2 regions of the Paraburkholderia sp. J11-2 genome follow, and region 2 is predicted to be linked to the other one. Evidence: predicted binding sites of a transcription regulator. Region 2 holds the regulator's gene; the other holds the start of a gene.

Region 1 (3,408 bases), on a different contig from region 2:
GGCCGTCTCGGAGAGGTCGGCCATGCGCGTGAATGGATAACCGCTGTTCGCGAAGTACGCGAGATTGGGCAGCGCCGTGTAGTGCGCGAAGCCGCTGAAGTCGATGACCGAGTCGGGATCGACGGCCGCACGCGCGACATCGGTGGCGGTGGACGTGCACAGGCCCGTCTTCTGCGAATCGATATGAAACTGGAACTGGAACTGGTTGTCGCTGCCCACGCGGAACGCGGGAATCTCCAGATTGGTCGCAGCGCGCGTGTCCGAGCCCGAGAGCAGCGGCACGTTGATGCGCGCTTCGTCGGCGGCGCGCGTGACGGGCCGCAGCCGCTGCGAGCGCACGAGCTGATCGTTGATGCTCACGTTGAGCACCGAGTCGTTCCACGCGGAAGGCGCCGTGTAGCGATAGCGGATATCGAGCGGCACGTTGCCCCGCGCCCACGCGTAGAGGTCGGCGGGCACGCGCAGATTCACGCGGATCGCGGGCGGGTTGTAGCCCGACACCTGGAGCTGCTGCGGGTCGGTGACCAGCTCGCGGAACAGCACGGGCCGGTCGGTGGGCACCCAGTTCGGCGCGTCGTAGGGCTTGCGCTCAGGCCCGAGATCGATCGACTTCACCATCACGCTGTTGCCCGTCATGCCCGCCTGCCCGAGCGCGAGTGCATAGGCGGCGTTCTGGAGTTCCTCGGGCGTGCGGCCCGCGAGCACGAGGAGCTTGCGTCCCGACTGCGGATCGGCGGCCGGGTTCGCCATGACCGAGATCGTGGGGCCCGTGATCTCCGGCAGCTTCAGCCCCTCGGGCACCTGCCCCGGCAGCACGAGCGCGATGGCGTTGGCGTCGGGTGGCACCGTGCGCGTGACCGGGAAGCGCGAGCCGCGATAGCTCGCGAGCGCGCCGAGCCACGACGAGACCACGCCCGCCGCACGCAGCACGGGCACGCCCGCGTTGGCGGCCAGCACGAAGGGCACGCGCACGAGCCGGTTGTCGTGGCGGTCGAAGAACGGCACGGGCAGCAGCGCAAGACTATCCGGCAGGACGATGCCCGCCGTGTTGAGCGTGAGCGACGTCTCGGGACTCACGTCGGCCCAGAGGCTCGAATGATAGGCATCCTCGCAATGATCGAGCGTGTAGTGCGCGATCATCTGCACGGTGATGCGGTTGTAGTCGGTGAAGAGGCGCGGATCGAGATCGATCTCACTCGTCACGAGTTGCCCGGCTGTTTCCTTCACGAGCGGAATCGTCGCGACGACTTCACCGTTCACAAACACCTTGAGATGCGAAAGCGACCAGATCAGCGAGGGCGAGTAGGTGTAGACGAGCTTGAGCTTCGCGCCAGTCACCACTTCGTCGGTGCGCACGTCGACGCTCATGCCGGCGGTGGGATCGAGCCCGCGCAGCGCGATCGGCCCGTACACACCCATCTGGCGCAGCGTGAACGTGCGTGAGCGCGGCTCGCCAAGCGGCGCGGGCGCGGCAGGCCCGGGAATGACGGCGCCGGGCGCCGTCTGGATGACAACGGGCCCGGTCACCGCGGCGGAGGCCGCTGCCGGCGCGGCAGCGGGAACGTCGCTTGCTCCGGGCGCTGCCGCCTTGGTGGTCTGTGTAGCCGCGATAGCCGATTTGTCCACCGCGAAGAGGCTCGCCCCCAGCAGCAATCCGGCGACGAGCGCGCCCAGCCCAACTTGAACGGATAGTCGCATCGCAACAGCCCTTTGTTTTCTTCGCAGTGACTGTCTTTATCCAGTAAAGACAGCGATCAGGGATATTAGCGGCGTGGTGCCGCCAGTCGTTATCTCGAAACGGCGTCAATGTGGGTGGAGTGTAGCGGAGAGCAGAGGATCGTGCCCTATGAATGCACGTGTTTATGCCTGTTGCGTAGCGCGCGCAGAAGACGGGCCGGCGCGGCCTGGCGGCCGATTTGACAGTTGCGCGCGTGGGTGCGGCGGCCCGCTTGGGGCGTTTGACAATTCCTGAGCGCGCAACAAAGAGCGGCGGCGTTGCGAATGCGCAACGGGGTCTTGCGCCTCGCGTGCCGAGTCAGCTTTCAGAGTCATTCAATCAGGATCCCGAACTGATGTTGCGCGAGCGGATGCGGTAATCTTGGCAGCGTGATCCAGACGGGAACAGGGTAGTGAACGAGCAAACGTGGCAAGCAGTGGATGACTGGTTCTGCGACCGGCTGATCGGCCCGGATGACGCGCTCGACGGCGCGCTCGCGGCAAGCGCGAAGGCGGGCCTGCGTGCGATCAACGTGGCGCCAAATCAGGGCAAGTTTCTGCATCTGCTCGCGCGCATTCAGGGCGCGCGGCGCATACTCGAAATCGGCACGCTGGGCGGCTATAGCGCGATCTGGCTTGGGCGCGCGCTGCCCGACAATGGCGCGATGGTGTCGCTCGAATTCAGCCCGGAGAACGCGGCCGTTGCGCGCGCCAACATCGCGCGCGCGGGGCTCGATGCGAAGGTCAAGGTCGTGACGGGACTTGCGCTCGAATCGCTCGACGCGCTGATTGCGCAAGGCGAGCCGGCGTTCGACTTCGTGTTTATCGACGCGGACAAGAGCAACAATCCGAACTACCTCGAACGCGTGCTGAAGCTATCGCGTCCCGGTACGGTCATCGTTGCCGATAACGTGGTGCGGGAAGGGCGCGTGGCCGATCCTGCACATCACGAGGACGATGTGGTCGGCTTGCGGCGCTACTTCGACATGCTGGCTCACGACGAGCGGCTGGCGACGACCGCTGTGCAGACGGTGGGAAGCAAGGGCTGGGATGGGTTTGCGATTACGGTGGTGGGCAGATAACGAACGTGCGTTGTCCGTAGACATACGGTAAAAGCAAAAAGGGCCTGGCAGATGAACTGCCGGGCCCTTTCTTCATAGCGCTATGTGCGCTCGATTGCCGATCAGAAGTCCGTCGTCATCGAGAACAGCACGGTACGCGGCGCACCCATCGTCAGATAGCCGCCGTTGGTCGACGACCAGTACGCCTTGTTCGCGAGGTTATACACGTTCGCGCGGAACGTAGTCGGACGCCCGAACACGTTCGTCGCATAGCGCGCACCGATATCCACCGTGTCCCATGCCTTGATCGACATGGTGTTGGCCGCGTCGAAATACTGCGGACCCGTATGCGTCCAGCGCGCCGAAAGCGTGAGGCCCTGAACCCAGGGCACGTCGTACTCGGCGCCCAGGTTGAGCAGGAAGCTCGGCACGCCCACCGGCGTCTTGCCGTCGGTCGAGCCGCCGTCGGTGTCGAGTTGCACGGCGTTGATATAGGTTGCGCCCGCAATCAAACGCACGCCCTTGTACACCTCGCCGAACACCGACGCCTCCACGCCGCGATGGCGCTCGTTGCCGTTGGCCACATAGGCGCCCGCGCTATTGGTGTACGTCTGCGGCTTTTCGAGCTGGA
Region 2 (3,408 bases):
CAGATTTTCATGCCTGCTTGATCGTCGCGACCGGCAGGAAGAGTCTGCGCGGCGCATCGGTGAACGGCTCGAATCCGTATTTCCGATAGAAGCCCGCTGCGTTCTCATCGAGCGCATCGACGAGAACACACTGCACGCCCACCGACTCCGCCGTTGTCAGAACAACATCCAGTGCGTGCATCAGCAGATATTCGCCAAGGCGCTGGCCCTGGTGCCGCCGGTCTACCGCCAGCCGGGCGAGCAGGACTGCGGACACGCTCCTCGGCAGCCGTGCGGCCGGCATTCCCTGCGTTTCTACCGCTGTCGCCGCAAGGGCGTAGTAGCCCGCAATCGTGCGCGGCGCGGACGACACCGCTGCAACGTAAGTGCGAGATAGATTCTTCTTTTGGTGCTGACTCGCTACGTGGCGAATCCATTCGCTCATCGAGTCGACGCCGCAGTCGAAGCTGCTGCGGTCATCGCTCTCCCTCAGCTGACGAATCTGCGTTTGCACTCTTGTTCTTCCTGAAGCGAGCCATCGCGCGCTGCAACGCTTCATTGGGCTTCGGCGGCTCGTCCAGCAAAGCGAAGAAGCGCTTCGATTCGTCCATCGTCAGGCGAATGGAACGAATGACCTCTTCCTGCTCGATAACCTGCTCCGCGGCCCGAAGCGCGGCCTGCACAATAAACTGGTTGAGGGTGCTGCCCGAAAGGTCTGCAGCAAGCTGCAGGATTTCCTGTTTCTCCGCGCTCAACCGGGCAGTGATTCGCCCGCGGCTGGAGTTTTCCATACCGTTGTTGATAGCCATTGTTCATCCTTTTTTCGGGCCTGGCACACGCCTGCATCGTTTGGCGGATGCGCGGCCCGAGGTTCACGTTCGCGTCGCTCTCCACTGACGGAGTGGAGTCACTATATCACGCGTGGTGCCAAATTGGCACCACGCGATTCGAACTGCCCGCCAAACAAAAAAGCCGGAGCGCTCCCGCACTCCGGCTCTTTCACCGCAACCCCGCCCACGCCAGTCAAGGCGCGGCGTCTACCGCCTCAATTCTCCTGGCCGGCCCACGCCATCTCGCGCAGCCGCGTACGCAAGCGCGCCACCGCCTGGCTGTGCAGCTGGCACACGCGCGACTCGCTCACCTCCATCACCGCGCCGATTTCGCGCAGGTTCATGCCGCGCTCGTAATAGAGCGACATGAGCAGCTTCTCGCGCTCGGGCAGCCGCTCGATCGCTTCGACGAGCGCGCCGCGCAGGCTGTCGTCGAGCAGCGCCGAAAGCGGGTCCGAGTGATCGACGCAATAGCGGTCGAGGAACGGTTCGTCCTCGGCGGAGCGGTCGAAGTCTTCGTAGTAGATGAGCTGGCTGCCATGCAGGTCCTGCAGCATGCTCTGGTATTCGTCGAGCGGCATGCTCAGATGCTCGGCGATCTCCGTTTCGCTCGCCGAGCGCCCGAGCCGCTGCTCCACCTGGTGCACCGCGCTTTCCACTTCGCGCGAGGTGCGGCGCAGGCTGCGCGGCAGCCAGTCGTTGCTGCGCAGCTCGTCGAGCATCGCGCCGCGAATGCGCTGGCTCGCGTAGGTCTCGAACTGCGCGCCCTGATCTTCCTTGTAGCGGTTGGCCGCGTCGAGCAGGCCGATCATGCCGGCCTGGATCAGGTCGTCGAGGTCCACGCTCGCCGGCATCTTGGCTACGAGCTGCAAGCCGAGCCGTCTGACGAGCGGCGCGTACTTCGCAAGCACGTCGGCCTGCGAAATTTTTCCTTGAGCGTTATACATCGTGCTCTCCACTTCTCATGTCCCTGATTGGCGTCGTCGTGAGCACGTCAAACGTGCTGCGGCGACGTGCGCTGCGCGGGCGTATCGGTCCGCCAGCCCACATGGGCCGGTGCGGACGCGGATGTTGCGTTGGGTGCGGGATGCACACCCGTCACGCTGGCTACGAACGAGTCGGCGTTCGCGGCGAGCGCGCTGTGTGCGGCGTTTGCTGCATGCGTAGCGTGTAGCTGGACGCCGTCTCGCGGCACGCCGTCCAGGTCGTCGGCGGGTGCGTCGCCCGCCGCTTCGTGTGCTTCGTCCGTGGGGACGAACGCGGCGCTGGCGCGCGCCGTGGCCGGCGAGCACGCCGAAACCGCGGGTCGCATGGGCCAGTGCGGCAGTTCGGCGGCCACGTGCCGGAAGTCGCGCGCGGCGTTCGTCGAGGGAAACGCATCGACGATGCAGCGCGCGAGCTTGAGCGCCTGCGCCATGTGCTGATCGGCGGCGACGCATCCGGCGCTTTCGAGCGACACGCTCAGGTAGCGGCTCGCCACCCCAGCGAGGTTCTCGATTGCGGTGTGCGCGTCGCTCGCATTCGCGACATGATTCGCAAGCACACGAAACTGTGCGATCGCATGCGCGAAGTGCAGCCGCTTCATGCACGCATACGCATCCGTGATCGACTGCGCGCCGATGCGCATGACGATCAGCACGTCATGCGCGTGCATGGCGAGCGGCGAGAGCGCGCCTTCGGCGTCGAGCTGCGCGTCGATCAATACGATGTCCGCGGGGCCCGAAATGACTTTTTGCAGTTGCGCGGACGTGTACTGCGCGCGGTTGTCGCGCGAGGCGGCCAGCACGCCGAAGCCGAGTGCGTGACGCCCCACGGCTTCGTCGAGCGTGCGCTCGCCGCGCATCACGGCGGCGAAGTTGCCCGCGCCGCGCACATTGCCCACCAGCGAGCAGACCGAGCGGGGTCCGAGGCACTCGTCGATCACGAGCACGTCCTTACCCTGCGCGGTGAGCGCCGCCGCGAGATTGACCACGGCGGTCGTGCGGCCGGGCGAACCCGCGCCGCCTGTCACCGCGACCACGCGCGAGCCTTCGCGCGCGAGGAGCCGCCGCAGCCCTTCAGCCTGATCGATTACGAACTTATCCAAACCTGACCTCGGGAGCCTGCGAATTCGAACGCGTCGAGAGTGCCGACAGCAGCGCCGGGATATCGTCTTCGTGCGGCACGAACGGCGAGCTCTCTCGCGGTATGCAGAACGCGCTGCGGATCAGGAAGCGGCGCGTCGCCACGTAAAGGTTCTCGGGAACCTTCTGGCCCGTCGAGACGTAATGCACCGGCAGCTTGTAGCGCAGCACCGTGTCGAGCGCGCTGCCGAGGTTGGTCGCCTCGTCGAGCTTGGTGAGGATGCAGCCCGTGAGCGGCGCGTTTTCCGGGCCGCTCTGGTAGGCCTGCACGACTTCGTTGAGCGTGTCGCCGTGGTTGGTCGCCGAGAGCAGCAGCAGGCGCTGCACCGGGCGGCCGGCGCCGCACAGCATGGCGATCTGGTCGGCCACGGCGCGGTCGCGCTGGCTCATGCCGATCGTGTCGATCAGCACGATGTGCTTGTTCTTGAGCTCGGTGAGGGCGAGCTGGAGGTCCGCGCCGTCGCGCACCGCGTGCA

Evidence for each region. The regulator FliA, encoded in region 2, starts transcription of late flagellar genes. The targets are predictions, from matches to a motif close to CTAAAGTTTNNNNNNNNNNNGCCGNTA.
Region 1: bcsB (cellulose biosynthesis cyclic di-GMP-binding regulatory protein BcsB) is a predicted target of FliA. The motif match lies at 1,765-1,791, and genes of this name have one in related genera.

The regions. Positions count from the first base shown of each region.
Region 1 is NZ_CAJMYY010000017.1:168,516-171,923, reverse strand. It holds gene bcsB (cellulose biosynthesis cyclic di-GMP-binding regulatory protein BcsB) at 1-1,698, opposite strand, end outside; gene U5A57_RS24060 (O-methyltransferase) at 2,130-2,798, shown strand; gene U5A57_RS24055 (TonB-dependent siderophore receptor) at 2,900-3,408, opposite strand, start outside.
Region 2 is NZ_CAJMYY010000025.1:100,410-103,817, forward strand. It holds gene U5A57_RS30195 (GNAT family N-acetyltransferase) at 8-493, opposite strand; gene U5A57_RS30200 (DUF1778 domain-containing protein) at 456-788, opposite strand; gene U5A57_RS30205 (RNA polymerase sigma factor FliA) at 1,025-1,756, opposite strand; partial or broken gene U5A57_RS30210 (MinD/ParA family protein) at 2,113-2,895, opposite strand; gene flhF (flagellar biosynthesis protein FlhF) at 2,888-3,408, opposite strand, start outside.